One region of the Thalassospira marina genome, then DNA from elsewhere that is predicted to be linked to it. Evidence: riboswitches for the same ligand, from Rfam matches in the RefSeq annotation. Region 1 holds a riboswitch; each other region holds the start of a gene.
The links. A riboswitch is a leader RNA that binds a small molecule or an ion and turns the genes downstream of it on or off. The one in region 1 is predicted to bind cobalamin.
Positions count from the first base shown of each region.

Region 1 (4,359 bases):
CCATGTCGGTAAGGGACTGTTTGATCTGGCGATAAACAAAACCCAGAAAGTTCAGCGGCATATACAGCTGCAGCAGGTAGGTATTGACCAACACGAAGTCACCCACCGTCATACTGCCGTTTTTAACCCCGTTTGCCGCCAGCAGCATATTCAACACCAGCCCGACCGCAATAATGGCCCCCTGGCCGATATTCAGCTTGGAAAGGGATTCCTGGGATTTGACAGCCGCAACCTCGTATCCACGCAGCGCCTTGTCATAGCGAGAGGATTCATGGGCTTCGTTGCTGAAATATTTGACCGTTTCATAATTGATCAGACTGTCGATGGCCTTGGTATTGGCCTCGTCATCGCGCTGGTTCATTTCACGGCGAAATTTCATGCGCCATTCGGTCACGATCAGCGTGAAGGCAATATAGATGACGATGGTGACAAACGTGATTAACGCGAACCACACATCGTAAAGCACCCACAGAATGATCGAAACCATCACGATTTCAAGCAGGGTGGGCAGAATGTTAAACAGCATGAAGGACAGCAGAAATTCGATGCCCTTTACGCCACGTTCAATCGCGCGCGAAAGCCCGCCCATTTGCCGGTCCAGATGGAACCGCAAAGACAGTGCATGCAAATGTTCAAATACGCCAAGGGCCGCATTGCGAATGGCACGCTGGGCCACCTTGGCAAAAACGGCATCACGAATTTCGCCAAAGGCCGATGACAAAACCCGCACCAGGCCATAGCCGATAATCAGACTGACCGGCACGGTCACCAACGCGGCTGCCGCATCACCCGCTGCTGCTGCCTTGCCCCCGCCCAGGGCATCGACCGCATATTTATACAAAACCGGGACATAAACGTTCGCCACCTTTGCCCCCACCAGGAACAAAAGTGCCACAACGACACGTATTTTTAATTCGCTTTCACCCTTGGGCCACAGATAGGGCAAAAAGGTTTTGATCACGCCCAGATCGGCGCGGGCGGATGATTCTTTGGCACCCGTTTGTTTCACTTCTTCTTCCTTGTCATACCCGTCCCCGATATGGGCGTTGCGCCAGATAACCGGCCGCGTTCTCGAAATTTCCCCTTACCCATGATCCACAAATGGCCCGTAAACCGCAATTTGGCAAGCATCGCTATATGAAGATGCACCAGACAGAGGCAAAACCCACCGCCATAACGGCCACAAAAAAGGCGTCCCCCGCACAGCAGGGAACGCCCAACGCAGTCTATATCAGGCCAGATGGCTTAGGCGGAATGCGCCGAACCATAAAGGCGGCGTTCAAACAGGCCACTGTCGCGGAACCGATAAAGCGACTTGGCAACAGCAAGCACGGCAAGGTCGATCAGCGGTTCAACCAGAACAACGGTCATATAGGCCGCGCCAAAGCTGACAACATGGGCGATGTTGGTTGCGCCAAAACCCTGGCCATAAAAGGCCCAAAATGCGACCCAGCACACAATACCCCCCTGATAGGAGGTCGAAAGTGCCAGTGCCTGCACATAGGACACATCCTTGTAGGCGGTTTTCGCCGGGATGATTTTGTTGGCAAGTACGCCCATGGCAAATAACGGCACCAGCAGCGTGGTCAGGTTGATGCCATATTGCGGCAGATCGAAGGGGGCAAAAAACAGCCCCTGGATTAGAAGGCCAAGTGCCAGGCCAATGGCCGCAGGTGCCGCCCCGAAAATCAGAAACAGGGTCGAGCCCAGAATAAGGTGAACTTCCGAAACCCCGACCGGATGATGCGGCAGAACTTCAAAAAACACAAAAACAAGCAATGTGGTGATTACACTGCGCGCCAGAAGCGAGCCCAGACCATCGCGCTTGACGGTATCGACAGCCATTTTACCGGCCACCCCAACCGCACCGGTTGCGGTTGCATAGCTTAGCGCGATTTTGGCACCATCAACGACACCAGGTTCAATATGCATGACTAATTCCTTTCTTGCACCCACCGTGCATGGACGCACCGGCACACCGGTTACGTCGGTTATAAATATTCGGGCAGGTCTCCTGACTGGTGCCGATTGTTGCAATTCCGCCTTCCCGGGATGATCCCAGTGACATCAAGGAAGCAACCGGCACTTACAGTTGCGGGGGCAGTTATGGACTGGGCAAATTGCCTTCACCATATTCCCTATTATTCCCGGCAGGCCAAAGCCGCCGTGAAACCCGAAGTTTCAAGGTAACAGACCGACACACGGACGGGTACGAATTTTCACCCGCCTTTGCCAAAAAAGCGCACAGTTTATATCCGTAATAAAGCGCAGGGATGTGGCACACCAAGGTGATTGCAGTTCCCGGGCACCCGGACTATGTTGCTAATTTGTTGACGATTTTACAATTTAAGGCCGCACCATCCCAAAAGGTGGTGCCCAATGACGGAAACAGGACCATGACGGCACTTGCCAGCACCGAAAACCAGGACATTCAACAATTGATGCTTAGCATCGGTATCGCCGCGCGCGATGCAGCCCTGATTTTGGCACAGGTCCCGTCACAGCCAAAAATTGATGCCCTTAATATTGCTGCCCGCCTGATCCGCGAAAATGCCAGCCAGATTCTGGCTGCCAATGCCATTGATATGGAAGGTGGCCGCAAAAAGGGCCTGACCGCCGCCCTGCTGGACCGGCTGGAGCTGAACCCCGCCCGGGTTGAAGCCATGGCAAAGGGCGTTGAGGACGTTGCCAAACAGAATGACCCGGTTGGCCTGGAAATGGCACGCTGGAGCCCCGAACATAACGGGCTGGATATTGCGCGTGTGTGTGTACCGCTGGGTGTGATCGGCATCATTTATGAAAGCCGCCCCAATGTAACGGCCGATGCCGCCGCGATGTGCCTGAAATCAGGTAATGCCGCCATTTTGCGGGGTGGTTCGGAAAGCTTTAATTCGTCCCGTGCGATTTTTGAATGCATGAAGCAGGGCGTGGTCGAAGCTGGCCTGCCCGAAGCCTGCATTCAGATGATCCCGGTGACGGACCGTGCCGCCGTGGGCGAGATGCTGAAACTTTCCGATTATATCGATGTGATCGTGCCGCGCGGGGGCAAGTCGCTTATTCAGCGCATCACGGATGAAAGCCGCATTCCGCTGTTCAAACATCTTGAAGGGCTGTGCCACACCTATATCCATGCCAGTGCCGACCCGGCAAAGATTTGCGATATCGTTGTCAATGCCAAGATGCGCCGTGTCGGTGTGTGTGGCTCAACCGAAACCATTTTGATTGACCGTGACGTTGTTGCCAGCCTGCTGCCGCAGGTGATTGCCGCCCTGAAGGATGCCGGTTGTGAAATGCGCGGCGATGAAACCGTTTGCAGCCTGGATGACGCGATCAAACCGGCGACCGAGGAAGACTGGTCAACCGAATATCTCGATGCGATTGTATCGATCAAAACGGTTGATGGCGTGAAAGATGCCATCCATCACATCAATCATTACGGATCGCACCATACCGATGCCATCCTGGCCGAAGACACAAATGCAGCCGAAGCCTTCCTGAACGGGGTGGATAGCGGCATTGTTATTGTCAACGCATCGACCCAGTTTGCCGACGGCGGTGAATTTGGCATGGGGGCGGAAATTGGCATTTCGACAGGCAAGCTGCATGCCCGCGGCCCGGTTGGTGTCGAACAGCTCACCAGCTATAAATATGTGGTGCGTGGCAAGGGGCAAACACGCCCGTGATGAAGGTTCGCATTCCGCGCCGTCATAATGCGCCACCCCGAGTCGGATTACTGGGCGGGTCGTTCAACCCCGCCCACGAGGGGCATTTGCACATCTCGCTTGAGGCGTTAAAGCGCCTTGAGCTTGATGAAGTGTGGTGGCTGGTATCGCCGCAGAACCCGTTAAAGTCCCGCCAGGGCATGGCAGGACAGGCCGAACGCTTTGATTCGGCGGAAATGATCGCACAACATCCCCGCATTGTCGTTTCTGCAATTGAAACCCAGTTAGGGACAAGCTATACGGCCGACACACTTGCAGCCTTGCAGCGGCGTTTTACCCAAACGCGATTTGTCTGGCTGATGGGGGCGGATAACCTGGCTCAGTTTCATCGCTGGAAGTTCTGGCAAAAGCTGATCCACTGCGCGCCCATTGCGGTTCTTGATCGCGAGGGTTATTCTAATAAAGCATTGCGTGGCACTGCGGCAAAGCGTATGGAACGCTGGCGCATTGCCGCAGAAAAGGCAGGTCTGCTGGCCGATATGGATACGCCAGCTTGGGTTTACCTGCCGATACGGCGCCATCCGGCCTCTTCAACGGCAATTCGTGCCGAAGGCCGGTGGCAGGTTTGACCTGTGGGTGTTTTATTTCCGCAAGATGATGGCGGCGAACATCCACCCCAAATTAAGGTGGCGACAAT
Region 1 is NZ_CP024199.1:516,862-521,220, reverse strand. Features, by position in the region: gene CSC3H3_RS02300 (ABCB family ABC transporter ATP-binding protein/permease) at 1-1,009, opposite strand, end outside; gene CSC3H3_RS02295 (energy-coupling factor ABC transporter permease) at 1,246-1,932, opposite strand; cobalamin riboswitch at 1,988-2,192, opposite strand; gene CSC3H3_RS02290 (glutamate-5-semialdehyde dehydrogenase) at 2,397-3,683, shown strand; gene CSC3H3_RS02285 (nicotinate-nucleotide adenylyltransferase) at 3,683-4,291, shown strand; gene rsfS (ribosome silencing factor) at 4,295-4,359, shown strand, end outside.

Region 2 (4,359 bases), 610 kb from region 1:
ACCAGCGGGGCAGGCGGTTGCCAATGCCATTGGATGGCGGGATCAGCATTATCCGTTTTCGCCGTGATACATTCATAAACATATCGCAACAAATTTTCGGCATTGCCCGGCCCGCCTTCAACCAGATAGCGCCAAACCTGTTGCCATGCCTGGCCTTTGACGGTCGACAGCGACAGCAATTCGGCATCGGGCTGGTCATCGCCGGGAAGCAGCAGTAACGGAATGTAGCGTTCGCGCGCCAGTGCGACGAATTGTTCAATGCCATATTCCCAATAGCCGCGCCCGCCCAGCACCCGCACAATGATGAAACGGGCATGGGACACCACATCATCGATATAAAGATCGACCGACATGTTATGCCCCAGCTGCAACAGACTGGCGAGGCGCAGCGACGGTACCTTGCCGGGAAATTCGGCATTCAGGTGCCCCTGTGCCGTTGCCAGACAGGCCAGTTCGGATTCCGCCGCCGAAAGGATAACCACATCACCGGGGCGTTGGCCCAGATCAACGGCCTCGCTGCCATCGGTGATCATTCCCGGCTGTGCGGCAAGTAAGTGCATGAATAAGGCCTGTCTGCAAAGGGATGGGCATTAAATTATCTGGCCCAAAAACAGCGGCAGCGCATGATCACTGCCGCAATTTTCGGGCACAAAGGGAGCATGCCTGAAGCATTAAGGCTGCTGCCTTTCAGGGTTTAAAGTGGATCAGGCCGCCAGAATGGCGCTGGTAATTGCCTGCTGGTCCATATCATGCAGGCCAATCACCACCAGACGCGACTGGCGGGTTTCGTTTTCCTGCCAGGGGCGGTCAAAATAGCGCTGGAAGCGTTCACCAACACCCTGCACCACATGGCGCATCGGCTTGCCCGGCACATGGACAAACCCCTTGATGCGCAAAACGTCAAATTCCCGCACCACATTGATCAGGCGCTTTTCAAGGGCAGCAGGGTCCGTGACATCATCAAGCGTGACGACAAAGCTTTCAAAATCGTCGTGGTCATGCTCATGGCCGTCATCATGATGGGACGGGCGGCTATCAAGGTCATCCTCGGCGGCGGCCCCCAGGCCGAGCAGCACGGCATTTTCAATGCGCGCATGTTCGGTCGCAATGATTTTGACCGACGGGCGTTTCAGCTCGGCCCGAATATCGGCCTCGACCCTGCTTTTTTCATCGCCGGTCAGAAGGTCGGTTTTGTTTAAAACCACCATATCGGCGCAATGAAGCTGTTCTTCAAACAGTTCTTCAAGCGGGCTTTCGTGATCCAGGTTTTCATCGGCCTCGCGCAGGGCCTGGACTGCGTCGTGATCATGGGCAAACAGGCCATCGCGCAGGGCGGCGGCATCAAGCACGGCAACAACGCCATCGACCGTCACACGCGAACGGATTTCCGGCCAGTTAAAGGCCTTTACCAGCGGCTTGGGTAGGGCAAGACCAGATGTTTCGATAACGATATGATCAGGCGGGGTATCGCGATCCAGCAGCTTTTGCATGGTCGGTACAAAGTCATCGGCCACGGTGCAACAGATGCAGCCATTGGCAAGTTCCAGAACGTCTTCTTCGGCACAGCCTTCAATGCCGCAGCCATTGATGACTTCCATATCCACGCCAACATCACCAAATTCATTGATAATCAGGGCGATACGCTTGCCACCGGCATTTTCCAGCATATTGCGGATCATGGTGGTTTTGCCGGCCCCCAAAAAGCCGGTAATCACGGTTGCGGGAATTTTACCCAAATGCGCCATTATCTTTAAATCCTTGAAAAACCGGGTATCACATACCGGATTGAAATTATTTAACACTCATTGGAATGCCCGCAACCACCAGCGTCACCTGACGCGAAAGTGCGGCAATGCGCTGATGCAGGCGCCCGGCATGGTCGCGAAAGGCACGCGCCATTGCGTTTTCCGGTACAATGCCAAAGCCAACCTCGTTTGAGACCAGCAAAACCGGCAAAGCCAGCCGGGGCAAAAGCGCGCAAAGGCGCTCGATCTCGGCCTCGATATCGTGCTCGCCAATCATAAGGTTGGTCAGCCACAGGGTCAGGCAATCCACCAGAACCGGACCTTCGCTTTGCTGATCAAGGCGTTCAAGCACACCGCACAAATCATGCGGTTCCTCGATCGTGGCCCAAAGCGGGCCGCGGCGCTGTTTATGATGGGCAATACGATCGGCCATTTCATCGTCCCAGGCGCGTCCGGTGGCAATATAGGTGCCCCCGCCTGCCGCAATGACCATATCCTCGGCAAATTTGCTTTTGCCGGAACGTGCGCCACCCAATATCAGGTGAACGCCATTTTCAATAACCTTTGGGGCCATGGCCCGTTCCTTGCGCTATGGTCTCCACCCGAGACCCGGTTGCAGTTGATGCCCAATGATCGGGCATCACCACTGGCAGGTTTCCTGGCTTCGGGCATGTCGGTCATTTCCCTTCCCAAAGGGGGTTATCCCATCCTTCAGTGGGTGGCAGGTTTTTCTGCCGCAAATGACCCATCCCGTTACAGTTGCGGGGGCAGCATCGGTCTTGCACCGATTTCCCGTTACCAGTCGGCGCGGCGACACTAGCCCAAAAGACTCTCGATTAGAAGGCCCCGCGTCGCATTGGCGTTTTTCTCCCAATAGGAGAACAGGCGAGTCCCGCCAACCGCACCGGTTGTTAAACACATTAAATTCAGTGTGTTAGGGGGTTTCCTGCGAAATAAAAAATTGGCCCGTCACAAACGCGAAAATTTTGGTGCATCCGCCAGACCAAAAACCCCTGATCACCGCAGATATCAAGGACCGGTGCAGAACCGGACCTATATCCAACCCGCACGGGGTAAGCCCCGGCAACTTAAAGAATAAGTCCGCCCTAGACGAAAGGTCAGTATTTGTAAGAATTGATATGTTGAGGCCATTTTGTCTTTGAGGGAACATCGGAGCCATAAAAAGGAATGTAAACACACCGGGAAAACCCGGGTGTAGGGGACCCGAGCGCTGTCTGCATACCGTCATTCCAGATAACTTTAAAATTGTTTGTCCCGATGGCTTTAGAACACTATGTCGAAAAGATTCGCGCTCAGGAAATATTGATCTGGCAGACCACGTCACGCCGTGACATGTGGACCAAGCTGCTTGACCGGCTTCAAAACGATGCGCCGCATTTCTCCAGCTTTCTGGAGCAACATGCCGACGACAATGAAGTAGTGCTGCGCCGCCGCCAGGTGCGCGCGCTTTACAAGGCTGACCCCGAACTGGGAATGGTTGCGGCCATTATCTGGACGCATGCCCGTGGTATCCGCGTTAACGCTCTTTCGCTGCTGGTGCGCGACCTGCCAACCCTGGTCGAGCTGTTTGACCGCGACGATTTCAGTGATGAATCGCTCAACCATTTGCTGGGCCAGCCGGGTATTTCCGTCCCCACCGCCAGCAAAATGCTGTCAGCCTGCGGTAAAAACTTTGATGGCATTCCCGCTGCCATCCTTGATGATTCAATTTCAGCCGCAATTGAAAGCTCTGAATTCGCCGAAGATTTCCCGCGCACCAACCTGTTGCGCGGCAAAGCCCGCAGCCGCCCGCTTGATTATTACAAAGCCTATCTTGCCGATCTGAACGATCTTGCGATCAAACACGATATCTCGCATGACAATCTTGATCGCTTCCTTGCCGAATTCACCGGCAATGGCGAAACCATCGCCAGCCGCAAATCGGCCTGATTGTTTACAATCACCGCATGTTTCACAGGCCCAACCGGCCATTGTTTACCAAAGCGACAATGGCCGGGCCTGAATGCGCGACAAACCTGCCACAACAATTCGATATCGATATAAAATCGGCGGCGGGTCAGCCCGTAACGCGATTATACAGGAAGCACCGGAAAAACCAGTTAATCCTGGCAAAGCTGCAAATTCACCCCGCCAATCCGCCAACCGGGGTTTTCCGGCGCATCAAGGTAATCAATGCGCGTCAGTCCCAGCGGGGAAATATCAAACGACAAGGCAGCCGACGGTTTAAGCCCCAGAACTTGGGCAAGAATGGCGCGTATTGTCCCGCCATGTAAAACAGCCACAATATCGCATCCCACATGGTTCTGGTTAAGCCTGCCAAAGGCCTTTACCGCCCGCTCTGCCAACTGGTTAAAACTTTCACCATTTGGCGGGATGGCATTGGCATAATCATCCCAAAACTGGCGGGCTTGATCTGTCGGGATATCCGCCCATCGAAGCCCTTCCCAGTCACCGAAATTCTGTTCACCCAATTCGGGCACCTGAATTGGGTCATCAGCTGCCCGCGCCGTATCTTCGCCGGATTGTTTTGAACCACGCAAATCCTGCACCTGATTTAGGGTATCGATGCTTCTGGAAAGCGTGCTGGTGATAT
Region 2 is NZ_CP024199.1:4,442,036-4,446,394, reverse strand. Features, by position in the region: gene cobN (cobaltochelatase subunit CobN) at 1-560, opposite strand, end outside; gene cobW (cobalamin biosynthesis protein CobW) at 705-1,745, opposite strand; gene cobU (bifunctional adenosylcobinamide kinase/adenosylcobinamide-phosphate guanylyltransferase) at 1,792-2,319, opposite strand; cobalamin riboswitch at 2,377-2,581, opposite strand; gene CSC3H3_RS20250 (hypothetical protein) at 3,069-3,695, shown strand; gene CSC3H3_RS20245 (histidine phosphatase family protein) at 3,866-4,359, opposite strand, start outside.
Region 2: it holds a riboswitch for cobalamin, as region 1 does, so the genes downstream of both, cobU (bifunctional adenosylcobinamide kinase/adenosylcobinamide-phosphate guanylyltransferase) here and CSC3H3_RS02295 (energy-coupling factor ABC transporter permease) in region 1, are expected to answer to the same signal.

Region 3 (4,359 bases), 230 kb from region 1:
CAGGGTTTCCCAGTCAAGGCGTGTGCTGCGATCGACGTTAAACTCGCTGCGGGTTTTGGCAAGCAGGTCCAGGCTGTCTATCGGCAGGATACCACGTGACCATAAAGAACCTTCAAAGCTTTCATACCGTCCGCGTTCGGCAGCCAGATCGACCGAGGCCGCGATGGCATGATAGGCAATTGCTTCCATGCTTTCGTCGGCAAATTCGATGGCAGCCTGGGAAGCATAAGCAATTTTCATGGTTTGCAAGGCGTCCTGGAAACCCATCAGGCCAAGGCCGACCGGGCGATGACGCAGATTGGAATATCGTGCCTCGGGAATGGTGTAAAAGTTGATATCAACCACGTTGTCAAGCATGCGCATGGCGGTTTTAACCGTTTTGGCAAGTTTGGCATGGTCAATGCCCTTTTCCGTGACATGTGCGGCAAGGTTGACTGAGCCGAGATTGCAGACTGCAACCTCGTCATGTGACGTATTTAGGGTGATTTCGGTGCACAGGTTGGAGGAATGAACAACACCGCGATGCTGCTGCGGGGACCGGATATTGCAGGGATCCTTGAAGGTGATCCAGGGATGTCCTGTTTCAAACAGCATGGTGAGCATCCTGCGCCACAAGTCAACCGCACGGATGGTTTTGAAATTAGTGATCTGGCCTGCGACGGTTTTGTCCTCATAGGCTTCGTAGGCTGCTTTAAATGCGTTGCCATATAGATCGTGCAAATCGGGTGTGTCATCTGGTGAAAAAAGTGTCCATGAGCCATCATTGACGACACGTTCCATAAACAGATCCGGCACCCAGTTGGCCGTGTTCATGTCATGGGTGCGACGGCGGTCATCGCCGGTGTTTTTGCGAAGGTCGAGAAATTCTTCGATATCGATATGCCAGGTCTCCAGATAGGCGCAAACTGCCCCCTTGCGCTTACCGCCCTGGTTAACCGCAATGGCGGTGTCGTTGGCGACCTTCAGGAACGGCACCACGCCCTGGCTTTCTCCGTTCGTGCCTTTGATATGGGCACCAAGGCCGCGTACCGGGGTCCAGTCATTACCCAGGCCGCCCGAATATTTGGCCAGAAGCGCATTGTCGCGAATGGATTTGAAAATGCCTTCCAGATCATCAGGCACCGTTGTCAGGAAGCAGGAGGATAATTGCGGCCGGCATGTTCCCGAATTGAACAGCGTGGGTGTGGATGCCATGAAGACAAAGCTGGAAAGCTGGTCATAAAATTCGATGGCCTTGTCTTCACGGTTTACCTCGCGGATGGCAAGACCCATAGCGACGCGCATGAAAAAGGCCTGGGGAAGCTCGAACCGGGTTCCTTTAATATGCAGGAAATAACGGTCATATAGCGTTTGCAATCCCAGATACTGGAAATTCAGGTCGCGGTCGGGTTTGATTGCAGCACTGATCTTTTTAAGATCAAAGCGCGCTAGTTCCGGGTCTATCAATCCGGCATCAATGCCGGCTTTTAAAGCCGCTGGGAAATAGGTTGCGTAGCGATCTTGCATTTCGCTTTGTGTCGCCTGGTCCGGGCGATCACTGAGGAAACTCAGTGCTTCATATCGTAACTTGTCAAGCAATAGGCGTGCACTGACAAACGCATAATTCGGTTCGCGTTCAACAAAGGTGCGCGCTGCCATGATCGGGGCCAGCGCCAATTCCGCGACGGATACACCGTCATAAAGGTTCCGTTTCGTTTCCTCAAAAACAGGATCGGCAGATACACCTTCAAGATTGGCGCAGGCTTCATCGATAACGGTTGCCAGTCGGTCAAAATCAAGCGGCGCAAGCGTGCCGTCAGCATTTTTGACATTGAGGTTTGGCTGGTTGCCCTTCTTTTTCTTTTTACGCCCTTCAACTTTGGCGCGCTCACGGGCGCGATCTTCACGATACAGGACATAGGCCCGTGCGACTTTGTGATGTTCACTGCGCATCAGGGCGAGTTCAACCTGATCCTGAATATCTTCGATCTGAAGGGTGTGTCCCGGGGCTGCCCGGCGCAGAAGCACCGATGATACCTGTTGGGTCATATCATCGATAATATCGTGTACCCGGTGAGAACCTGACGCCGTTTCACCCTCGGCGGCCAAAAACGCTTTTGTTAGCGCGGTTTTGATTTTGGCCGGGTTAAAGTCGGTAACAGATCCGTTCCGGCGGATCACCTGATAGGTGTTCTCGCCTGATAAAGACTTACTGGAATCTGAGAAGTGTTCTGGATGAAAGGAACGTACAAGAAGTTCCTGTTCAAGTAGGTCTGACATTGTTTACCCCGTAAAAGGGGGCAAAGGCCACGCGGACGCATGCAGCAATATTGGCATGAATTGCCAGTTACAAGCGCTCCACTGGGACACCCCGCCCGTGAACGATAAATTCCATCACGGCAGGTCTCCTGGCTTGCGGTTATGGCGCTTGCATCCAGCCTTCCCGAAACGAAATTTGTTTCAGTGACATAAAAGGATGCAAACTCGCCGCTTACAGTTGCGGGGGCAGCTTCGGCATTGCCACAGGGACTGTGGCTCACCGTATTCCCTCTTAGCCTTCGAGAATATCGAAGGACCGTGATGTCTATATATTGCGTTCATATTGGTTTTTTCGTCAATATATATGTCTTATTGACAGATGCAGACGGTTGTCTGCAATTTGCGGGAATCCCCGAAACATTTGGGGTCATGATGTCATTAATATCGGTCCGGCGATGACTCAATGTTCGAGGTTGTTTGATAAGAGCGGTCGTGAGTAGCCAGCATTGAACGACGGATCGCTGAATGGCGGATGCTTTTTTCTTGCGGCGTGTCGGGAAGTCAGTACGTAATAGTCACCACCAGCGGGGAGAACACCCTGTTTTTCAGGAAACCCGTATGTTCTGGTTGTTGGTGCATGCGGGCCTGAATGTTTCAGGAGTTATGCCTGTCGTTGACGTTGCCAGACTTCCGCCAACAATGGTCAGGCCGAGAAGCGCCAGGCACAGCATTATCCATTGCAATGGAGAACGAGCCGCTGCTGTTAACTTGGTCTGTGCTGTTAATCTTGTGGCGTCGTTGTTCATTTAGCCTGGTTCCAGAATGGCTCCGGGAAAATAATCACTCAGGTGGCTATTGGCAACAATCGGACGGTGTAATCAATCAACGAAGATTGGTATTTCTGAGCAATAGTTTTTGCTGGAATGAAAATAGCCGGACAGTCTTACCTATCCGGCACAGTTCTATTTGCTTTTTAGCTGATCACGCGCTTCGGTTGTAACGGTTAGACAATAGTGTCGTTTTTGACAGTAAGAGTTTGTATCGCCCGCTAAAGCGTTGCTTTTGCCCATTGGGAAAAACTGTCAGGCGTCGCAGGTTGGGGGAGCTCTGTTTGCGCTGGGCTGGGAGTGCGCGCTTTCAATACCTAAGGGAAATTCATCATGAGGGTTGTGATGGAGTATTCCGGATCGTTTAATCAAAGCGGCCGTAATGGCCGATACTCCTTATATTCCTAGGCGTTGTCCTGCGAGCATTGCTTCTCTTTCAACTTCTGCATCGCGGCCTTTGCGATGTTCTAGTGCTTTTTGGGTGCGTTCAGGCCCGGCTTCTGCGGGGGTGCCGTTGTGAAAAGGGGGCTGGGGCGAATATTCAAGAATTAATGCAACTCGTCGTGCAGCTTCCTCATCCTTGAGTTTGGTGGCAATGACAAGGGCGCAATCAATGCCTGCTGTCGTGCCACCTGCGGTAATACGATTACGGTCAACGACGACACGTTGGTCAACATGTCTTGCGCCCATCAGAGGGAGAAAACGGGTCAGTGCCCAGTAACCTGTGGCATCGTAACCATTTAACAATCCAGATGCGGCCAGTGTGATGGAGCCGGTGCAAAATGCACTAACCCATTTCGCGCGAGATCCTCTGTCAGCTAGGAAATCAATAACTACCGGGTCATTCATATAGGCGATGGTTCCTATCGTACCACCGGGAACGAGCAATACATCAAGGTCGTTAGGACATTCATTAAAGGTGTGTGTGGGGGGAACCGAAAAACCAAGTTCGGTCGCAATCGGTGACTTATCTTTCCAAACCAGGAATATTCGGCAGCGTAGAATTGTCAGAACGGTGAGCGGGCCAACCAAATCAAGTGCGACCATGCCTGGATGGATCAATATTGCCACGTTTGGCGCATCAGCAGGAATTGGCATCATATGGGGTGCTGGTCGGGTTTTATCTTCAGCATGGGCCATGCCGGATAATGCCACAGGTAATGTAGCCGCAGCAGCTCCTGCAGTTGCAAAGGACAGGAAACTTCTGCGATTGAGCATTTCATCCATTTATCTTCTCCCGATATGGTCGCGCGTTTGACATCGAATTAAAAGCCGCGATTTATGAAGTTTGTTT
Region 3 is NZ_CP024199.1:284,316-288,674, forward strand. Features, by position in the region: gene CSC3H3_RS01215 (ribonucleoside-diphosphate reductase subunit alpha) at 1-2,259, opposite strand, end outside; cobalamin riboswitch at 2,361-2,574, opposite strand; gene CSC3H3_RS01220 (DJ-1/PfpI family protein) at 3,462-4,292, opposite strand.
Region 3: it holds a riboswitch for cobalamin, as region 1 does, so the genes downstream of both, CSC3H3_RS01215 (ribonucleoside-diphosphate reductase subunit alpha) here and CSC3H3_RS02295 (energy-coupling factor ABC transporter permease) in region 1, are expected to answer to the same signal.

Region 4 (4,359 bases), 240 kb from region 1:
GTCCGTCTTTGCCTTTCAGTGTTATCAGGCTGGGTGAAGACTGAGAATTCCGTTCCGCGGGAGAAACCACAAGATAAAAGCCAAGTTTCGCCGTGCTGCCTAGAAGCTGGCGAACCTGGGCAGGGTTTTGCACGCCGGGAAGCTGCACAAGAACGCGGTCAGCACCAACACGTTGAATAGTCGGTTCGGCAATGCCGATCTGATCTATCCGGCTGCGGATAATCTCAAGGCTTTGTTGTGCGCTAGCATTAACCCTGTTTCGTATCCCCTCGTCAGAGAGGGTTATTGTAAGAGTGTGACCGTCGCCAGTGGTTTCCAGGTATTCAGGAGCCGGGCGATTGCCGGGAGTTTCAACCATTTTGTCGGTGAGACTTTTCAGGGCTTCACGGGTTGATTGCACTTCGTCAGAATTGCTTAAGGCAATGATAATGCCATGTTCTTTTGTTTTTACGCTGAGGGTCCGGATCGCCGCTTTTTTCAGCGTGTCCGATATTTCCTTTCGGGTGATGTCCAGTCTTTCTCGGATCATTTCATCTGTATCGATTTCAAGGACGAGATGAGAGCCGCCCCTAAGATCAAGACCAAGTGAAAGCTGTTTAGAGGGTAGGAAGGATGGCCATTGTGCCAACTGTTGGGAAGAGAGCAGATTTGGTAGCGCTGTGAGGAAACCCAAAAGTAGGATCAGGGCATAGAACACCACACGCCATGTCGAATTTCGCATGACAAAACTCCGGACAGTGAACCGGTCGTGAAAGATCCGTCACTGTCGTCTGATAACTTTGATTTATCGCGCCTGATGGCATGAAACGATGTAGGGCTGAGAAATCAGACGGTGAAAGGTGGAGACCGTGGTGCATAAGGTGCGAGCGACCGTGAAACGCGATTGTCATCGTTCGAAAAGGGACAAAAACGCGATGTAAGGCATACCAGAAGCTGAGCAGTCTGGTTGGCCCCAGCATTGAACGACGGATCGCTGAATGGCGGATGCTTTTTTCCTGCGGCGTGTCGGGAAGTCAGTACGTAATAGTCACCACCAGCGGGGAGAACACCCTGTTTTTCAGGAAACCCGTATGTTCTGGTTGTTGGTGCATGCGGGCTGAATGTTTCAGGAGTTATGCCTGTCGTTGACGTTGCCAGACTTCCGCCAATAATGGTCAGGCCGAGAAGCACCAGGCACAGCATTATCCATTGCAACGGAGAACGAGCCGCTGCTGTTAACTTGGTCTGTGCTGTTGATCTTGTGGCGTCGTTGTTCATTTAGCCTAGTTCCGGAATGGCTCCGGGAAAATAATCACTCAGGTGGCTATTGGCAACAATCGGATGGTCTAATCAATCAACGAAGATTGGTATTTCGGAGCAATAGTTTTTGCTGGAATGAAAATACCCGGACAGTCTTAACGATCCGGCACAGTTCTATTTGGTTTTTAGCTGATCACGCGTTTTAGTGCCGTAATTCGGCTTAACAACAGAAAATCTAGCGCGATGATGCTCAAATGGGTGAGGCCTGCCACTGGGTAGGCCAAGGACAGACCGGGCACCGCCACAATCGCATCTTTCCAAAGCGTGATGTCTTCGGGCATTCGCGGGACGCCTTGTCGTCCCGCGCCAGTTGTCAGATGTTTTCATCACATAATGATGCCGCGGGCAAATGGTGAGAATGGTGATTGGTGCAAGACAGTTCACGACAAAGTTCCAGGTACCAGCCTGGCTTTTATGCAGGGCAATGCCCTATGCCACGAGCCTGGCATTAGGCGAATAAACCTGAGGGATCAACGCCGTCGTTGTTGAGTGCCTCTGCCATCAGGGTTTGGACACCTGTATCGCCCTTGCGCGGAGAGACTTGATATTGCTCGTTAAAGCCATTGCTGTTTGCTTATTGGACGTCAGTATCAAGCGTTACCGGTTGGGAAACGCCGTTTCTACCGAAAGAGATGCACATGCCTCGGTGTCAAAAATTAGAGTATCGCTGTTTTCCCAATAAGGACATAAAGAAATGTTTATATTGTTATTGACGGCGAGCGTTATTTTTTGCAATTGTTCCATCTGTCGACGGTTCTTTCGTGCCAACTGGCATGAAAGCTAAGAGGGAATTCGGTGCGCTATTGTTTCGATGGCAATGCCGAAGCTGCCCCCGCAACTGTAAGCGGCGAGTTTTTATCCATCTGGTGTCACTGAAATATCCGATATTTCGGGAAGGCAGGATGAAAGCGTTGACCCGTAAGCCAGGAGACCTGCCTGCGACCTCATATTACATCCTCGGGCGGGGTGCCCCGGTGGAGTATTGTACACTCTACCAGGCTTTACTGCATGGGAGGGCGTACGTGCTTTCGCCAGGCCTTTGCCCCCATTTGATTGGGGTAAGCCTATGTCAGCTAAAATTCAAATTCCTGTCTCCACACTGGGCACGCCCAGAATCGGACCACGCCGCGAGCTTAAATTTGTGCTCGAAGAGTTCTGGTCGGGTAAATTGGACCTGAAAGGTTTGCAGGAAAAGACGGCCGCGTTACGGTGTGCAAACTGGGCGCGTCAAAACTCGCTTGGTGTCGAAAACATCCCGAGTAACGATTTTTCCCTTTACGATCATGTGCTTGATACCTGTGCCATGGTCGGAGCAATTCCCGATATTTATGACTGGCAGGGCGGTCTTATACAACCATCGACCTATTTCGCGATGGCTCGTGGCGAAACTCAGGAGGATTCCTGCTGTGGCAAGTCCGTGCGGAAAGGTATTCCTGCGCTGGAAATGACCAAATGGTTTGATACCAATTATCACTTTATGGTCCCTGAACTTTCGCCAGATCAGCACTTTGCACTTGCATCAACAAAAGCCGTTGACGAGTTTCGGGAGGCTAAATGCCTTGGTTTTAAAACCCGGCCGGTATTGCTGGGCCCGGTGTCTTTTCTGAAGCTCGCAAAATCAAAAGAAGCGGACTTTAACCCGGTAATGCTCTTGGATCGCCTGCTGCCGGTATATGAAGAAGTGCTGCGCCAACTGCGTGATAGCGGTGCAAAATGGGTCCAGATTGATGAGCCCTGTCTCGTTCTGGATTTGTCTGAAACAGACCGTGCAGCGTATCGAAAAGCCTATCATGTTTTAAATGAAACCGTATCGAACCTGAACCTGATGCTTACGACCTATTTCGGAAAGCTGGGTGATAATTTGTCGACCGCGCTGTCATTACCTGTCGCGGGCTTGCATGTCGACCTGGTGCGTGCGCCCGAACAACTGGAAGATGTTATTGCTGGTGCGTCGCCAGAGCAGGTGATTTCTCTCGGTGTCATTGATGGCCGCAATATCTGGCGGGCAGACCTTCAGGCGATTTATGATTGGCTTCTGCCAATTCTTGCAGACCATCAGGACAGGCAGTTTGAATTGGCGCCGTCCTGTTCTCTTTTGCATGTTCCCATAGATTTGGAACTGGAGAAGGAACTTGATCCGGACCTTAAAAGCTGGCTTGCATTTTCCGTCCAAAAAATAGCTGAACTTAAAATCCTGGCGCGTGCTTTTGCGCAGGGTGTCAGTGTAGTTGCAGGCGAGTTTCTGGCGGCTTCGAATGCAATTGCAGCAAGGCGGACATCTGAAAAAGTTCATAACCGATTGGTGACAGGGCGTGTTTTGGGAATCACACCGAACATGTCGCAGCGCCGGAACCCGTTCCCGGTACGGCGTGATTTACAGCAGAAGAAGCTGAAACTACCTGCATTTCCGACGACCACGATTGGGTCATTCCCGCAAACACCGGAAGTACGTAAGTCGCGTGCAGCTTTCGCAAATGGCAGCCTGACATCAGACGCCTATGATGCTTTTGTAAGGTCCGAAACTGAGGCGGCAATCCGTTGGCAAGAAGACCTCGGGATTGATGTGTTGGTGCATGGCGAATTTGAACGTAATGATATGGTTCAGTATTTCGGTGAAAAGCTGGCCGGTTATGCATTCACCAAGTATGGTTGGGTTCAGAGTTATGGGTCACGCTATGTTCGTCCGCCAGTTATTTTCGGAGATGTTTCAAGACCGGAACCCATGACGGTGAAATGGTCACGATATGCCCAGTCGTTAACGGATCTGCCTGTTAAAGGCATGCTCACCGGACCGGTAACCATGTTGCAATGGTCTTTTGTTCGCGATGATCTGCCAAGGCGTGATGTTTGTGCCCAGATTGCATTTGCGCTGCGAGACGAAGTAATTGACCTTGAAGCTGCGAGCATCGGGCTTATTCAGATTGATGAACCAGCAATTCGTGAAGGTTTACCACTGCGCCGCGCGGAATGGAAAACCTATCTGGACTGGGCAGTTGAATGTTTCCGTATTTCCGCTTCCGGGGTTCGGGACGACACCCAGATTCATACGCATATGTGTTA
Region 4 is NZ_CP024199.1:276,825-281,183, forward strand. Features, by position in the region: gene secD (protein translocase subunit SecD) at 1-721, opposite strand, end outside; gene CSC3H3_RS24290 (hypothetical protein) at 826-1,257, opposite strand; gene CSC3H3_RS24295 (hypothetical protein) at 1,425-1,580, opposite strand; cobalamin riboswitch at 2,034-2,253, shown strand; gene metE (5-methyltetrahydropteroyltriglutamate--homocysteine S-methyltransferase) at 2,366-4,359, shown strand, end outside.
Region 4: it holds a riboswitch for cobalamin, as region 1 does, so the genes downstream of both, metE (5-methyltetrahydropteroyltriglutamate--homocysteine S-methyltransferase) here and CSC3H3_RS02295 (energy-coupling factor ABC transporter permease) in region 1, are expected to answer to the same signal.